4 regions of the Streptomyces sp. NPDC001231 genome follow, and region 4 is predicted to be linked to each of the others. Evidence: riboswitches for the same ligand, from Rfam matches in the RefSeq annotation. Region 4 holds a riboswitch; each other region holds the start of a gene.

Region 1 (3,993 bases), on a different contig from region 4:
AGAAGCGGTTCACGTCGGCGTCGGTCACCTCGGCGAGGGTCTTGGGGGACCAACGCGGGTCGCGGTCCTTGTCGATGACCTGGGCGCGGATGCCCTCCACCAGGTCGGGGCTGCTCAGGGCGGCGCAGGAGACGCGGTACTCCTGGTCGAGGACCGGCTCCAGCGATCCGAGACGGCGGGCGCGGCGCACGGCGGCCAGGGTGACCTTCACGGCGGTCGGTGACCTGGTGAGCAGGGTTTCGGCCGCCTCCTTGGCGGCGGGCTCGCCGTGGTCGAACAGCCGGCCCAGGATGTCCTCGACCGTCCCGGCGGCATAGCAGGGGTCGATCCATTCCCTCTGCGCCTCCAACTCCCCTTGCGGCAGCGGTCGGGCATGGCGCGCCAGCACCTCCCGTACGGGCGTGCCTGCGAGGTCGTCGACGAGGGCCGGCAGGGCCGCTGACGGCACGTAGTGGTCGGCGAGCCCGCAGAGCACGGCGTCGCCGGCGCCGATCTGCGCACCGGTCAGCGCGAGATGGGTGCCCAGTTCCCCTGGGGCGAGGGCCAGCAGATGGGTGCCGCCGACGTCGGGGACGAAGCCGATACCGGTCTCCGGCATCGCGATCCGCGAGCGCTCGGTGACGATCCGGACGCTGCCGTGCGCGGAGACGCCGACGCCGCCTCCCATCACGATGCCGTCCATGACGGCGACGTACGGCTTCGGGTAGCGGGCGATACGGGCGTTGAGGCGGTACTCGTCGCGCCAGAAGGCGGCCGAGGCGGTGCCGTCCCGGTCGCGGACGTCGTCGTGGATGGCGCGGATGTCACCGCCCGCGCACAGGCCGCGCTCCCCCGCGCCGGTGATGACCACGGTCTCCACGGCCGGGTCGTGCTCCCAGGCCGTCAGCGCCTCGTCGATACGGCGCACCATCTCGCGGTTGAGGGCGTTGAGGGCCTTCGGCCGGTTGAGGGTGATGTGGGCGGCCCGCCCGTCGGTGTGGAACAGGACGGGTTCCTCGGCGGCGGTCATCCGAACGCCTCCGTCCGGCCGCGGGCCACGATGACACGCATGATCTCGTCGGTTCCTTCCAGGTTCTGATGGACGCGCAGGTCACGGACGATCTTCTCAAGGCCGTACTCGCCGAGGTAGCCGTAGCCCCCGTGCGGTTGGAGCGCCGGTCGGCGACCGAGTTCCTGGTGCGCGTTGGCGCGATCACGCCGTGCATGCCGTGCACGCCGTGCACACCGGGCGTCGGAATCGGCGGATCCGCGCGGTCCTCGGGTCCTGGAGCCTCCTGCAGTCGAGGTATGTGCATCGTCTCCCTGCTGCCCGCCGCGACCGACATCGTCGCCGAACTCGGGCTGTCGGAGCAGTTGGCCGGCCGGGGCCACGGGTGGTACGCGGGGCGGAGGTGCTCGCCCAGATCCTGCACGGCGTACAGGCCGGCGAGGCAGTCACACCGGCCGAGGCCCGCCCGTTTCCCGGCCGGTGACGACGGTCGGCCTCCTCGCACGTGCGGACCTCCCCGCGCGTGCGGACCTCCCCGCGCGTGCGGGCCTCAGGAGTCCGTGGGACGCCGTGGCGGCGTGATGGCGTAGAGGTCGAGGATGTCCGGCAGGGGAGCCACTCCCGGGCCACCGGCGCGTACCCAGGCGACGATGTCCTCGGTCGCGTCCGCATCGTTGACGAGCCCGAGCCAGACCGGTCGCGCACCGGCGGTCCGGCCCGCGGCGGACGGCTGGACCACGATGACGTTCGCCTGCTCGCACACGTCGAGGCAGTCGGAGATGCGCACCGGCACCTCCGCACGCAGCCGCGCGGTCTGCGCCGCGTGATCGACCCCGGCCACCTTGGGGCTGCCGCAGCAGCAGTCCCGGCACACGACGACCCGGCACGGCACCGGACCGCTCCCCGCCACGGCACCGTCCGGCGCCTCGTCCGTCGGCTTTTCGGACACGCCGCACCACTCCCCTCCCGGGGAGATCCGCCCCGGTGTCGATCGAGGAGGCGACCGCATGAGTCTCCTGGCTCCCGGGTCGTCACTCGTCCCGCCTTCCCACCCCGGGCGGGGGCAGTGGCCTTCCGGAACTCGCTCACCGGTCACAGTGGCGGGACCGCGCCGGATTCACACCGGCTTCCTCGGACCGCCGTCGCCTTATGTCGCCGACCATCATCCCATTGCCGTTCGCTCACTGGGGAACGGTCGCTTCGCTCATTGCCGGCACTGGGGGCACCAGACCGTGCGGCGTCCGCCGACGCGGTTCGAGCACAGGGGCCACCCGCAGCGAGGACATGTCGGCTCGCGGTCGTCCCGGTGCCCGGTGAGCCAGGAACGACGCGGTGGCACGCACCCGGCGCGCACGGATGTCTCAAGGACCCGGCCCATCCCCGCGTGGATACGCCGAAGCGCGGATCACTCAGGTCCCGTGCCGGGGTCCGCGGTGCCACCCGGGCCCGCCAGAGGATCTCGTCGCACAGGAGGTTCCCGAGGCCCGCGATCACGGACTGGTCCATCAGCGCGCTCTTGATGGCACGCCGTCGTCCCGACAGCAGCTTCCGCAATTCCGCTCCGCTCAGTGTGAGGGCGTCGGGCCCCAGACCGTCCGTGATCCGTGCGACCTGTGCGTCGTCGGCCAACTGCACACCTTGGAGCTTGCGTTGATCGCGGTAGCGCAGGTGCCGGGAGTCGTCGAGCGTCAGCACGATGCGGTCGTGCGGTGCGAGGGGCTCGTCCGGGGCACAGCACCGCAACGATCCCGTCATACCGAAATGCCAGACCAGTACGCGACCGCCGTCATCCACCGGCACGAACAACCACTTGCCGTGCCGCCACCCCTCCCCCAGACGCCTCCCCTTCAGCCCCCTCCGGAACCGCTGCGCGCTGACACCCCGCAGCACCCCGGTGTCCCGCACCTCGACGTCCGTGACACACCGCTGCCGGCCGCAGGTCATCAGCACCTCGCGGAATCCCTCGACATCCGGCAGTTCGGGCATGCGCGCGTCCGGGCTCTTCGTCGTACGGTCGTCAGACCGCCGTACGCGCTGACGGGTACCCGTGGAGGACGAGCCCACGCGCTCGGCCCCCTGCTCCGAGGCGTCATGCCTCCGATCGGACGCTCGCCGGTTCGACGGACGGCTCGACCGGGATACCCATGGCCCGTGATCCCGTCCGAGGTCGACGACACGCTGCCCGAGCTGGCTCCCTTCGTCCACGCCGTGCAGGGCCGAAGGCCCGACGACGGCACGTGGTGCGAGGTGTGGACGGTGCGTGACGTCCTGGTCCACCAGACGGGGAACGCCGAGGTACTGGCCCGCGTGCTGCGAGCATTCCTCGCCGGCACACCGGTGGAGACCAGGAGCTTCGAGCGCGAGGCTCCCTACCGGCGGATGTCGGACGCCGAGCTCTGGGCGGCGTTCATGACCAACTGTGAACAGCTCACCGAGATCGCCGCGGCCGCCGCGCAGGACCTCTCCCCGGACACCGAGGTGATGTGGACCGGCCGTTCCGTGAAGGTCCCCTTCTTCGCGGAACACATGCGTGAGGAAATGATCCTCCACCGCTGGGACCTGACCGGCGACGACCGGACGGCCGTGCAGTCCCTCAGCGAGCCGTGGATGACCGAGCACAGCGTGGTGTCGGTCGGCCGTCCCTTGCTGGTCCGGGGCCGCGCCGGTCTGGACCTGGGGCCCGGGGGACGGGTCGAGGGCCGCCTGCGCACCCCGGGCACGGACGACATCGTGGTGACCGCCGACGCCGAGGGCGGCACGATCCGGTTCGCCGCCCCCGAGGGCCCGGCCACGCTCAAGAGCGACGCGGCCACCCGCGTCCTGCTGCTGTGGGGCCGCCGCCCCGCCGAACCCACCCGCTGTCACAGCACCGCGGGCCCGGAGGCGTTGCGCAGGGTACGGACCCTCCTGGGCGGCTACTGAGCGATCGTTGCTTTCGGGCCGACCTGGCCCACGGCCTGCCGGCGCTTCACCCAACGGGTGTGGCTGCCACGGCGAACAGCCCC
Region 2 (3,993 bases), on a different contig from region 4:
GGTCGACAACCTCCCCGCACTGATCGCCGCCTCCGCCGCCACCGGCTTCGCCGGTGCCCTGTTCAACCCCGCCGTCCGCGCCTACCTCGCCGTCGAGGCGGGCGAACGGCGCGTGGACGCCTTCGCCGCCTTCAACGTCCACTACCAGGCGGGCATGCTGCTCGGCCCACTCGTCGGGCTCGCCCTGCTCGCCGCCGACTTCCGCCTCGTGTGCACGACCGCCGCCGGCATCTTCGCCGTCCTCACCGTGCTGCAGTGGCGCGCCCTGCCCGCCCGGCGCGGCCACACGGCGGACACGGACCGGCAGGAGAGCGTGCTCGCGCAGTGGCGGACGGTCGTGTCCAACCGCCCCTTCCTGCTCTTCGCCACCGCCATGATCGGCTCCTACGTGCTCACCTTCCAGGTGTACCTGGCCCTCCCGCTGGCGGCGGCCGACGCCCTGGGGGCGAACGGCACGGCGGTCACCAGCGGGCTCTTCATCGTCTCCGCCGCGGTGGCCGTCGTCGGCCAACTGCGCCTGACCGGCTGGGCCAAGCAGCGGTGGCGACCCAGCCAGGCGCTGGTGCGGGGACTCGCCGTGATGGGGCTGGCCTTCCTGCCGCTCGCGCTCGCCCCGCACGGCTCCTCAGGAGCCGCGCTGGTCGCGCTGGTGACCGCGGTGGTCCTGCTCGCGGTGGGTTCCGCCGTGGTCTACCCGTTCGAGATGGACACCGTCGTCGCCCTGTCGGGCAACCGCCTGGTCGCCACCTACTACGGGCTCTACAACACCGTCTCCGGCCTGGGCATCACCCTGGGCAACCTCGTCACCGGCGCGCTGTGGGACTTCGCCCAGCGGCACCATGCCCTCTGGATGACCTGGACGGCCCTGACCGCCACCGGACTCGTCTGCGCCGCCTCGGTCGCGGCGCTCGCCCGGGCCGGCCGGCTCACCACCCAGGCAGAGCCCGAGCCCGCCCCCGCCTGACGGAAAGGAGGTCGCCGACCCGCGGGTTCAAGGTGTCGCCGACCCGCGGGTTCAACTCCCCAGGGACGACAGTGCGGTGGCGACCCGTTCGGCTGCCTCCGCCGGGGTCGAGGCGTGCGGGGAGAGCCTGAGCGAGTCGGTGCGCACGGTCGCGGTGACGCCTTCGGCGTGCAGCGCCTTGGCGACGAGGCACGGATCGTGGTCCGGCAGGGTGAAGGAGAGGATGCCCGCGCGCCGCGCCGGGTCGGCGGGGGAGAGGACGCGGCCGCCGCACGCCTCGACGACCTCGGTGAGTTCGGCGATCCGTGTGGCGATCGCGGATTCGATCGCGGCGACGGTGTGCCGCTCGACCAGGTCCAGCGCGGCCGCGAACGCGGCGGCCGTCACCGGGCTCAGATTGGTGATCGACCACCGCCGTGCGTCCGGGGCGGGCGGGTGCTCCGCTCCGTCGAAGAGGCCGACGTCCTCGACGCCCGTCCAGCCGGTGAGGACCGGCTCCAGGGATTCCAGGGCGCGGTCGGACAGCGTGGCGAAGCCGGTCGACCATCCGGCGCGCAGCCATTTCTGGCCGCCCGCGACCACCACGTCGGCGGCGTCCCAGGGCAGGGAGGCGACACCGAACGCCTGGATGGCGTCCACGATCAGCAGCCGGTCGGGCCCGATCGCCTCGCGCAGCGCCGCCAGGTCGGCACGGAACCCGGTGCGGAAGTCCACGGCGCTGACCGACACGGCCACGACGTCGTCGGTCAGCGCGGCGCGGACCAGATCGGGGGTGACTCCGGAGCCGGGTGCGGGGTCGATCCAGCGCGGCGTAGCCCGGCCCAGATCCGCGGAGCGGCGCCACGGGTAGTGGTTGGCGGGGAAGTCGGAGCGCGGCGCGAGGACCACGCCCTCTCTGATGCCGAGCGCGGCGTGGAACAGACCGGTGGACGCGTTCGGGAGGAGCACCGTGTGCCGGGCGTCGGTGCCGGCGAGGCGGGCGGCCGTGTCCCGCGCGGTCTCCTCCGCGCGCATCAGGGCGTCCACGGTGGTGTGGTCGGCGCGGGCGGACGCCTCCAGGGCGCGTGCGGTGGCGGTGACGGCGTCCCGGGAGGGCGGCCCGAAGCGTGCGAAGTCCAGGTACCCGGCGGGCGTGTCGAAGTGGGCGGCGTACGACGTGAGCACGGGGCTCGTCCCTCCGGGGTGGTGCGTGCGGATCGACTGGCGCGGCGGGCGGTGGCGCGGAGCTTGCCCGCGCGCATCCTGCCACAGCGCCGGAGTGTCTGATACACGGCTGCCGGGGCCCGCCGCGCTGATGGTGAGGTGATCCGTGAGCAGGTGGAGGCGGCTCGGTGGAGAAGATCACGTCCGTGGTCGCGGTCTTGGCCGGGCGCGCGGCACGCGATACCGTCTGTGCGATATCGACGACGGCACGACGGAAGCCGGTGGGAATCCGGCACGGTCGCGCCACTGTATGCGAACGCCCCCCGGGGTGTTCGTGAGTCAGACCCGTGGCTGTCGTCCTGTGCACCACCGAGATGGGACGCGAACTCCCAGAGGAGGTTCTGCCATGGCGCAGACCGTCGCTCAGCCGACCGCCACCCCCGCCGTTCCCGCCACGCTGCCGCTGAAGGCGATAGCTCCCTGGGCGGTCTTCTTCGGCGTTCTCATGCTGGTCCTGCTCTACTTCGTCGGCGCCGAGCAGGGCGCCACCTCCGTGTTCAGCGGCACGGACGTCCACGAGTGGGTGCACGACGCCCGCCACCTGCTCGGTTTCCCCTGCCACTGAGGCGAGGGACACCGCACGCTCATGAACTCCGCAACGGTAAGAAACCTTCTGGTACGGGGCATGCTCGCCGGCCTTGCCGCCGGTGTGCTCGCCCTGGCCGTCGCCTATTTCCTCGGGGAGCCGTTCGTCGACAAGGCGATCGGCCTCGAGGAGGCGCACTCCCATTCCCATTCCCACTCTCATGACGAGGTGGAAGTCGTCTCCCGTTCCCTCCAGTCCACCGCCGGTCTCGCCACCGGCGTCCTGGTCTACGGGGTCGCCTTCGGCGGCATCGCCGCGCTCGCCTTCTGCTTCGCACTGGGCCGCGTGGGCCGCTTCTCCCCGCGGGCGACCGCGCTGCTGCTGTCCGGCTGCGCGCTGCTGGCCGTGTACGTCGTGCCGTTCCTGAAGTACCCGGCCAACCCGCCCGCGGTCGGCCAGGAAGACACCATCGGCAAGCGCACGACCCTGTACTTCCTGATGATGCTGCTCAGCATCCTCCTCGCGATCGCCGCCACCATCCTGGGCAAGCGCCTCGCGCCCGCGCTGGGCACGTGGTACGCGACGGTGGCCGCGGTGGCCGCCTTCGCCGTGGTGATCGGGCTGGCGTACGCCTTCCTGCCCACCGTCAACGAGGTGCCGGCGGACTTCCCGGCCACCCTGCTGTGGCGGTTCCGGCTCTCCGCCCTGGCCACGCAGACCGTCCTGTGGGGCGGATTCGGGCTGCTCTTCGGCGAGTTGGCCGGGCGAATGCTGAACCCCAGGCCGGTGACGGCCACGACTGGGCGCGCGGTCCCGGCCGCGCACTGACCCCTTCGGCGCACGACAGGGCCCTTCGGAACCGTCCGGGGCCCTGTCGCGTTCCTCAGGGTGCCGCCAGCGGCTGTCCGAGCCGCAGATTCCAGCGGCCGGCCCGTCCACTGAACCCCAGGCCGGTGACGGCCACGACCGGGCGCGCGGTCCCGGCCGCGCACTGACCCCTTCGGTGCACGACAGGGCCCTTCGGAACCGTCCGGGGGCCCTGTCGCGTTCCTCAGGGTGCCGCCAGCGGCTGTCCGAGCCGCAGATTCCAGCGGCCGGCCCGTCCACTGAACTCCGTTGCCGTCAACGGAGGTACGTCCAGCCGCCAGAAGCCGGCCGCGGGCAGGCCCAGCACATGGACGACCGCGGCCCGTACGACCTCCGGCTCGACCACCGCGAGCGTACGGCCGTCGGTGTCCCGCGCGCTGTCCAGCCAGCGCCCGACCCGCTCGCACACGTCCCGCACCGACTCCCCGCCGTG
Region 3 (3,993 bases), on a different contig from region 4:
TGGTCATCACTGGCAGGCCTCGCAGGACTCGGGGTTCTCAAGGGAGCAGGCGATCGCGTCGGCGTCCGGTGCCGTCTGCTGGACGGGGACGGTGGCGGGAGCCTGGGCCCGGGCGGCGCGGGCGATGCGGGTCGCCGGGCGGGAACGCAGGTAGTACGTCGTCTTCAGGCCCTGCTTCCAGGCGTAGGCGTACATCGAGGAGAGCTTGCCGATGGTCGGCGTCTCCATGAACAGGTTCAGGGACTGGGACTGGTCCAGGAACGCGGTGCGGGCCGCGGCCATGTCGATCAGGCCGCGCTGCGGGATCTCCCACGCCGTGCGGTACAGCGTCCGCACGTCCTCGGGGATCCAGGCGAAGTCCTGCACCGAGCCGTTCGCCTCGCGCAGCGCCTCGCGGGTGCGGGCGTCCCAGACGCCGAGCGCCTTCAGATCGTTCACCAGGTACGAGTTGACCTGCAAGAACTCCCCGGAGAGCGTCTCACGCTTGAAGAGGTTGGAGACCTGCGGCTCGATGCACTCGTACACGCCCGCGATCGAGGCGATGGTGGCGGTCGGGGCGATGGCGAGCAGCAGCGAGTTGCGCATGCCGACGGCGGCGATCCGCTCGCGCAGGGCCGCCCAGCGCTCCGGCCAGGTCACCTCGACGTCGTAGTGGTCGGGGTGCAGCACCCCCTGGGCCGTACGGGTCTTCTCCCAGGCGGGCAGCGGGCCGTCACGCTCGGCGAGGTCGGCGGACGCCTCGTACGCGGCGAGCATGATCCGCTCGGCGATACGGGTGGACAGGGCCTTCGCCTCCAGGGAGTCGAAGGGCAGCCGCAGCTTGAAGAAGACGTCCTGAAGACCCATGGCGCCCAGGCCCACCGGCCGCCAGCGGGCGTTGGAGCGGCCCGCCTGCTCGGTCGGGTAGAAGTTGATGTCCACCACGCGGTCGAGGAAGGTGACGGCGGTGCGGACGGTCTCGTCCAGCCGCTCCCAGTCGATGTCACCGCCGGCCACGAACGCGCCGAGGTTGACCGAACCCAGGTTGCACACCGCCGTCTCGCCGTCGTCGGTGACCTCCAGGATCTCCGTGCAGAGGTTGGAGGAGTGGACGACGTGGCCCGGCTGCGCGGTCTGGTTGGCGGTGCGGTTGGCGGCGTCCTTGAAGGTCATCCAGCCGTTGCCGGTCTGCGCGAGGGTGCGCATCATGCGGCCGTACAGGTCGCGGGCCGGCATGGTCTTCCTGGCCAGGCCACGCGCCTCCGCGGCGCGGTACGCGGCGTCGAACTCCTCGCCCCACAGGTCGGTCAGCTCCGGCACGTCCGCGGGGGAGAACAGCGACCACTGCCCGTCGGCGTTCACACGGCGCATGAACTCGTCCGGAACCCAGTGCGCGAGGTTGAGGTTGTGCGTCCGGCGGGCGTCCTCACCGGTGTTGTCGCGCAGCTCCAGGAACTCCTCGATGTCCGAGTGCCAGGTCTCCAGGTAGACCGCGGCGGCACCCTTGCGCCGGCCGCCCTGGTTCACGGCGGCCACCGAGGCGTCCAGGGTCTTCAGGAACGGCACGATGCCGTTGGAGTGCCCGTTGGTGCCGCGGATCAGCGAACCGCGGGAGCGGATGCGGGAGTAGGCGATGCCGATGCCGCCGGCGTGCTTGGACAGCCTGGCGACCTGGAGGTAGCGCTCGTAGATCGAGTCCAGCTCGTCCCTGGGGGAGTCGAGCAGGTAGCAGGACGACATCTGGGGGTGGCGCGTACCGGAGTTGAAGAGCGTGGGGGAGGAGGGCAGGTAGTCGAGGCGGCTCATCAGCCCGTAGAGCGCCTCGACCTCGTCGACCGACCGCGCGGTGTCGTCCTGCGCGAGACCCGCCGCGACCCGCAGCATGAAGTGCTGCGGCGTCTCGATCACCTTGCGGGTGATCGGGTGCCGCAGCAGGTACCGGCTGTGCAGGGTGCGCAGGCCGAAGTAGCCGAAGCGGTCGTCGGCGGCCGGGTCGATCAGCGCGTCGAGGCGGTCGGCGTACCGGCGCGCGAACTCGGCGGTCCGGTCGGCGAGAAGGCCCTCGCGGTGGCTGACGGCGACGGAGTCGGTGAAGGACACGACGCCCTGGGAGGCGGCCTCGGCGCGGATGGCGAGGGTCAGCAGCCTGGCCGCGAGCCGGGAGTAGGCGGGGTCCTCGGAGATGAGCCCGGCGGCCGCCTCCGTGGCCAGCTCGCGCAACTCGGCCTCGTCGGCCCGCGCCGACCGGCCGCGCAGCGCGGCGGCGGCGACCCGGCCGGGGTCGGCGTCGGGGAGGTCGGCGGTCAGCTCGGTCAGGGTCCGCAGCAGTACGGCACCTGGACCGTCGGTTTCCGGAGCTGTGGCTGAAACCGGGTCTGCTGGCGCGATGGTCACGTGGAGCTCTCCCTCGCTCGGCACGGGGCCTCGCCGAGGGCAGGGGGCAGCACACGAGCGCACGCGGCGCCGCGTCCACCGGCCCATTCCACGAAGCCCGGACGTCAGGGCACCCGGACCGGACGGCCGGGCGCACTGTCGGCAGGTCCTCGGACTGACGCTCGTGGCGGCCCATGGGGGCATACGCGCACGAGTACACCGTTGCGGGACAGTTCCGGATTCGCACCGGATTCCCCTGCGGCGACAGTGAGCACGAGCATACATCTTGTGCTGAGTGAGTCGGGCACCCCCATATGTTGTGCCGTGTCGCTTCAGGAACGTGTCAGAATGTCAACTCGTAGGTGAGCAGCATGATGTCGTCCAGGTGCGGGAGGGGGTTCCAGTCCCGGCCCGGCGTGCGGACGAAGCCCAGGCGCTCGTAGATGCGGTGGGCGGTGTGCATGGCGCTCTGGGTGGACAGCACCACGCGGACACAGCCCTCCACGGCCCGTGCCCGGTCCAGACAGGCCCGTACGAGGGCCTCGCCGACGCCTCGGCCTCGCGCCGTGTGCGCGACCGCGAGCATCCGTATCTCGGTCTCCCCGGGACCGGCTAGGTCGGCCATGGGGCCCGTGCCGGGGACGAAGGTCACGCCGCCGAGCACCTTCCCGTCCGCCACCGCCACCAGTACCTCGGCCGCGGCCGCCCGCTTGGCCACGTCCCGCAGCTCGCCGAGATACTCGTCGCTCTCACCGAAGTCGAGGAGCCCGTCCCGGAGGTAGGCCTGGGCGGTGATCTCACCGAGGGTGCCGTACTCGCCGGGTTCCACCGGCCGGATCACGATGTCCATGCGCCAGAGTGTGCCGCACGGGCACGGCGGCGGGCCGCCGGATTTCTCCGGCGGCCCGTGGGGTGCCCCTCCCGGTTGTCAGCGCGGGGCCGCCGCCGTGGCCGGCGGGAGTTCCACCTCGACGTCCGGGTCGCCGGCGTCCGCCGTGTAGTCATCCGGCCGGGTCTCGTCCACGCCCTCAGGCGCCTTGACCGCCCTCAGCACGAAGGTCAGGACCACCGCGACGGCCGCGTTGAGCACGAACGCCGTCAGACCGATGTAGCCGATCTCGCCGATGCCCGGGATCTCCTTCGCCGAGCCGCCGAAGTGCTTCTGCGTCGGCGAGGCGACCCCGTAGGCGGCGACCGTGCCGTAGACCATGCCGACCGCCCAGCCCGCCAGCAGCGCCCAGCGGTGGAACCAGCGGGTGAACAGGCCGCCGACCAGGGCCGGGAAGGTCTGCAGGATCCAGATGCCGCCGAGCAGCTGGAAGTTGATGGCGACCGTCTTGTCCATGGTCAGGACGAAGACCAGCGCGCCCACCTTCACCAGCAGCGACACGATCTTGGATACCCGGGTCTCCTCCTTCGGCGTCGCGTGCGGGCGGAGGAAGTCCTTGTAGATGTTGCGGGTGAACAGGTTCGCGGCGGCGATCGACATGATGGCCGCCGGTACCAGCGCGCCGATGGCGATCGCCGCGAACGCCACCCCCGCGAACCAGTCCGGGAACATGTTCTCGAACAGCTGCGGAATGGCCAGCTGGCCGTTCTTCACCTGCACGCCCGCCGCGATCGCCATGAAGCCCAGCAGGG
Region 4 (3,993 bases):
CCGATGTGCACGACGTGGACGCGGTCCTCGCGCACGCCGAGGTGGTCGACGATCTCCTGGCGGGAGGTGCCGGAGACGGTGAGCACGGAGGGCAGCCGGCGCGCGACGCGCTTCTGCATACGGGTGAAGGCGTACCAGCGCCGTACGGACCAGCGCCGCTGCCATCCCTCGGCGGCGTCCAGCTCCAACTTCCGGTCCACGGTGATGGGGTGGTGGATGGTGGTGACCAGCGGCGCGCCGACGTCCCCCAGCAGCCCGTATCCCAGGGTCTGGTTGTCGTGGACGATGTCGAACTCCCCGCGCCGGGCGCGCAGATGGCGGCGGGCGCGCAGCGAGAAGGTCAGCGGCTCGGGGAAGCCGCCGGCCCACATGGTGGCGACCTCCAGCGCGTCGATCCAGTCGCGGTACTCGTCGCGCTTCGGGGTGCGGAAGGGGTCCGGCTGCCGGTAGAGGTCCAGGCTCGGCAGCTCGGTCAGGCGCAGCCGGCCGTCGGGGCCGTCGCCGGCGATCTCACCAAGGGTGTCGAGGGTGTCGAGAACGGGGTAGGGCTGGGCGGCGATCACCTCGACCCGGTGACCGAGGCGGGCCAGTTCGCGCGAGAGGTGGCGTACGTAGACGCCCTGGCCGCCGCAGAACGGGTTTCCCTTGTAGGTGAGGAGCGCTATGCCGAGCGGTCGCTCGCCGTCCACTGCCAGGTCCGCCGGGGACCCCGCCTGACTGGGCTCAGCGGTCACTCCGGCCCCCCTTCTGGCTGCACTGTCCCGCGAGATTACGTCGGGACGCTAATCTAGAACAAGTTTCAGACTTGATCGTTCAGGAGGCTCCGAATCTACCGGCAGGTAGCCACGCTGTGAGCAGCGGATCGGGTGATTCGCACCACGGCCCGCGCCACCGCCCGCGGTCCGGTCCCCCTGCCGGCCCCTGCCTCACCGACTGTCACGGAACGGGATCCATGCCTGCGCGAGCCAGTACCTCCCGGTCGGCCTCACCGCCCCTCACCGAGCGGCAGGAGGCCCGTCGCCGCCGCATCCTGCGCGCGAGCGCGCAACTGGCCGCCCGGGGCGGCTTCGACGCCGTGCAGATGCGGGAGGTCGCGGAGTCCTCGCAGGTGGCCCTGGGCACGCTCTACCGGTACTTCCCGTCCAAGGTCCACCTGCTCGTCGCCACGATGCAGGACCAGCTGGAGCGCCTGCACGGCACGCTGCGCAAGAACCCGCCGGCCGGCGAGAGCGCCGCCGAGCGGGTGGCGGAGACCCTGATGCGCGCCTTCGGCGCCCTCCAGCGCGACCCCCACCTCGCGGACGCGATGGTCCGCGCGCTGACCTTCGCGGACCGCAGCGTGAGCCCGGAGGTCGACCAGGTCTCCCGCCAGACCACCGCGATCATCCTGGACGCCATGGGCCTGGAGGAGCCCACCGCCGAGCAGCTCTCCGCGGTCCGCGTGATCGAGCACACCTGGCTCTCGGCCCTGATCACCTGGCTCTCGGGCCGCGCCTCCCTCGCCCAGGCGAAGGCCGACATAGGGACGGCATGCCGTCTGATCGACCTGACCACGCCCGCCGTGGCGCACGAATAGGACCTACGAGACGGGTTCCCTTCGCCGGTATTACCCGGATCAGGTAATGGGGGTCGCCTTCGGGTCCGACTGCTACCTTCCGGCCTCTCAGCCCGACCGTCGACGTCGGCCTCAGCGGATGCCGTAGCGTCTCGCCAAAGTCGGCTACTCCGGTTGAACTCCCTCACTCGCCTCGTAGGCCACTTACAGAATAAATCCTCCCGCACCGGATGGAACCCCCCAATCCGAAGATTTTTTCAGTTTCTCCCGCGCCGGACGAGACGGGCATCGGCCACCCCTCGGGGCCTTTCCGGTAGGCCGGTAGAGTGACCGGGTCGTCATCACACCCGTTCGGGGGGAAGCCGGTGGAAATCCGGCGCTGACCCGCAGCCGTGAGCCGTCCCGCGAGGGCGGCGAGCCGGAATGCCCGGGACGGGACGTGACCGGCTCATGCGTGTCGGCAGTCCGCCGGCGCATCGCACCGTCGAGGTATACGGAGCCGAGCCGCCGGGGTGTCCCGTGCTGTCCGGCTCCCCGCAGGGAGAGGCACCCGCCGATCATGAACTTCCGCCGCAGCGCCGCGGCCCTGGCCGCCGCCGTCGCCGTGATCGGCAGCGCGGCCCCCGCCGTCGCAGACACGTCCGCCGGCCCGTCCCCGTCGTCGCCGGCTCTTCCGGCGGGGCTCTACGGCACGACCGACCCCCAGTACGACGGCGTCTGGCGCCAGTCCCTGGCGCTGCTCGCGCAGCACACCGTGGATGTGCGGCCCGCCGCCAAGGCCGTGGACTGGCTGACCGGACAGCAGTGCGCCGACGGCTCCTTCGCGGCCTTCCGCGCCGAGCCGGGCAAGGCCTGCGACGCCAAGCTGATGGTCGACACCAACAGCACCGCCGCCGCCGTGCAGGCCCTCGCCGCGCTCGGCGGCCACGACACGGTCACCGGCAAGGCGGTGTCCTGGCTGAAGTCCGTGCAGAACAAGGACGGCGGCTGGGGGTACACGCCCGGCGGGCCCAGCGACACCAACTCGACCTCGGTCGTGATCGGCGCGCTCGCCGCCGTCGGGCAGAAGCCGGAGAGCGTCGTCAAGGACGGCAAGTCCCCCTACGACGCCCTGCTCACCTTCGCCCTGCCGTGCTCCGGCGACGGGGCGGGCTCCTTCGCCTACCAGCCGGACAAGAAGGGCAAGCTCGCCGCCAACGCGGACGCCACGGCGGCCGCCGTCGTCGCCGCGCTCGGGCAGGGCATGGCCCCCAAGGGCAACGCCAAGGGCGCCGAGGCCCGCTGCGAGGACTCGGGCAAGCCCAGCCCCGACCGGGCCGCGGCCAACGGCGCCTCGTACCTCACGCAGGCCGTCGCCAAGGACGGTCACCTCACCTCCTCCCTCCCCGGTGCCACCGACCAGCCCGACTTCGGCAACACCGCCGACACGGTCGTCGCCCTGGCCGCGCAGAGCGGGCCCGCGCAGGCGCAGAAGCCGCTGAAGTGGCTGGAGAAGAACTCCGAGGCGTGGGCCAAGCAGAGCGGACCCGCCGCCTACGCCCAGCTCGTCTTCGCCGCGTACGCGGCCGACGCCGACCCGCATGACTTCGGCGGTGTCGACCTGGTCGAGCGGCTCAACGCGACCGGGCCCGCCCCCGAGTCCGTCGGCAAGGAGGGTGCCGGGGACATCGCTAAGGACAACTCCACTTACGGAGTCTGGTGGACCGTCGGCGTCTTCCTCGTCGCGGGCATCGGCATCGGGTTCCTGCTGAGCGGCCGGAAGAAGCAGGGGCAGCCGTGACACGCGGCCTCCGGGCGCTCGGCGCACCGCTGCTCGCCGCCGCGCTCCTGCTGGTGGCCGGTGCCGGTCAGGCGCAGGCCACCGGCTACCGGTACTGGTCCTTCTGGGACCGCGACGGCGGGAAGTGGACGTACGCCACCGAGGGCCCGTCGACCGCTCGTCCGTCCGACGGCGACGTCCAGGGCTTCCGCTTCTCGGTGAGCGAGGACTCCCAGGACGCGAGCAAGCCGCGCGGGACGGCCGACTTCGAGGCCATCTGCGTCAAGACGCCCGCCGAGAAGGGCAGCAAGCGGGTGGCGCTCGTCCTCGACTTCGGCGTCCAGGCGGACGCCCCGGCCGGCGAGACCCCGCCGGCGCCGCGCACGGTGTGCGCCCGGGTGCCGTCCGACGCGACCACGGCGGAGGCCCTGGCGGCCGTCGCGAAACCGCTGCGGTACGACGCCAACGCCCTGCTGTGCGCCATCTCCGGCTATCCGCAGAAGGGCTGCGGCGAGCAGGTGACGGCGGGCGGGAGCGAGCAGCCGGCCGCGGACGAGCCGCGCGAGGAGGGCCCCTCGGTGGGTCTCCTCGCCGGAGGTGCCGTGGTGGTCGTACTGGGCGCGGCGGCGGTCTGGCAGGCGCGGCGGCGCAGGGATGCCTGACGCCGTGCGGGACCGCG

Evidence for each region. Region 4 has a riboswitch for cobalamin ahead of ACFY3J_RS00310 (prenyltransferase/squalene oxidase repeat-containing protein). Riboswitches for the same ligand answer to the same signal wherever they lie in the genome.
Region 1: another riboswitch for cobalamin. It lies ahead of ACFY3J_RS21095 ((2Fe-2S) ferredoxin domain-containing protein); the one in region 4 lies ahead of ACFY3J_RS00310 (prenyltransferase/squalene oxidase repeat-containing protein).
Region 2: another riboswitch for cobalamin. It lies ahead of ACFY3J_RS16610 (CbtB-domain containing protein); the one in region 4 lies ahead of ACFY3J_RS00310 (prenyltransferase/squalene oxidase repeat-containing protein).
Region 3: another riboswitch for cobalamin. It lies ahead of ACFY3J_RS33485 (ribonucleoside-diphosphate reductase subunit alpha); the one in region 4 lies ahead of ACFY3J_RS00310 (prenyltransferase/squalene oxidase repeat-containing protein).

Annotation. Positions count from the first base shown of each region.
Region 1 is NZ_JBIAXS010000016.1:190,146-194,138, reverse strand. It holds gene ACFY3J_RS21105 (enoyl-CoA hydratase/isomerase family protein) at 1-1,009, opposite strand, end outside; partial or broken gene ACFY3J_RS21100 (acyl-CoA dehydrogenase family protein) at 1,006-1,155, opposite strand; gene ACFY3J_RS21095 ((2Fe-2S) ferredoxin domain-containing protein) at 1,539-1,937, opposite strand; cobalamin riboswitch at 1,998-2,121, opposite strand; gene ACFY3J_RS21090 (Fpg/Nei family DNA glycosylase) at 2,081-2,974, opposite strand; gene ACFY3J_RS21085 (maleylpyruvate isomerase N-terminal domain-containing protein) at 3,140-3,910, shown strand.
Region 2 is NZ_JBIAXS010000012.1:48,124-52,116, reverse strand. It holds gene ACFY3J_RS16620 (MDR family MFS transporter) at 1-964, shown strand, start outside; gene ACFY3J_RS16615 (aminotransferase class V-fold PLP-dependent enzyme) at 1,016-2,128, opposite strand; cobalamin riboswitch at 2,335-2,477, shown strand; gene ACFY3J_RS16610 (CbtB-domain containing protein) at 2,514-2,732, shown strand; gene ACFY3J_RS16605 (CbtA family protein) at 2,754-3,521, shown strand; gene ACFY3J_RS16600 (histidine phosphatase family protein) at 3,745-3,993, opposite strand, start outside.
Region 3 is NZ_JBIAXS010000038.1:16,831-20,823, reverse strand. It holds gene ACFY3J_RS33490 (ribonucleotide-diphosphate reductase subunit beta) at 1-7, opposite strand, end outside; gene ACFY3J_RS33485 (ribonucleoside-diphosphate reductase subunit alpha) at 7-2,373, opposite strand; cobalamin riboswitch at 2,496-2,650, opposite strand; gene ACFY3J_RS33480 (GNAT family N-acetyltransferase) at 2,696-3,202, opposite strand; gene mctP (monocarboxylate uptake permease MctP) at 3,281-3,993, opposite strand, start outside.
Region 4 is NZ_JBIAXS010000001.1:58,988-62,980, forward strand. It holds gene ACFY3J_RS00300 (glycosyltransferase family 4 protein) at 1-734, opposite strand, end outside; gene ACFY3J_RS00305 (TetR family transcriptional regulator) at 953-1,576, shown strand; TPP riboswitch at 1,576-1,751, opposite strand; cobalamin riboswitch at 1,877-2,005, shown strand; gene ACFY3J_RS00310 (prenyltransferase/squalene oxidase repeat-containing protein) at 2,115-3,335, shown strand; gene ACFY3J_RS00315 (SCO2322 family protein) at 3,332-3,976, shown strand; gene ACFY3J_RS00320 (CbiQ family ECF transporter T component) at 3,969-3,993, shown strand, end outside.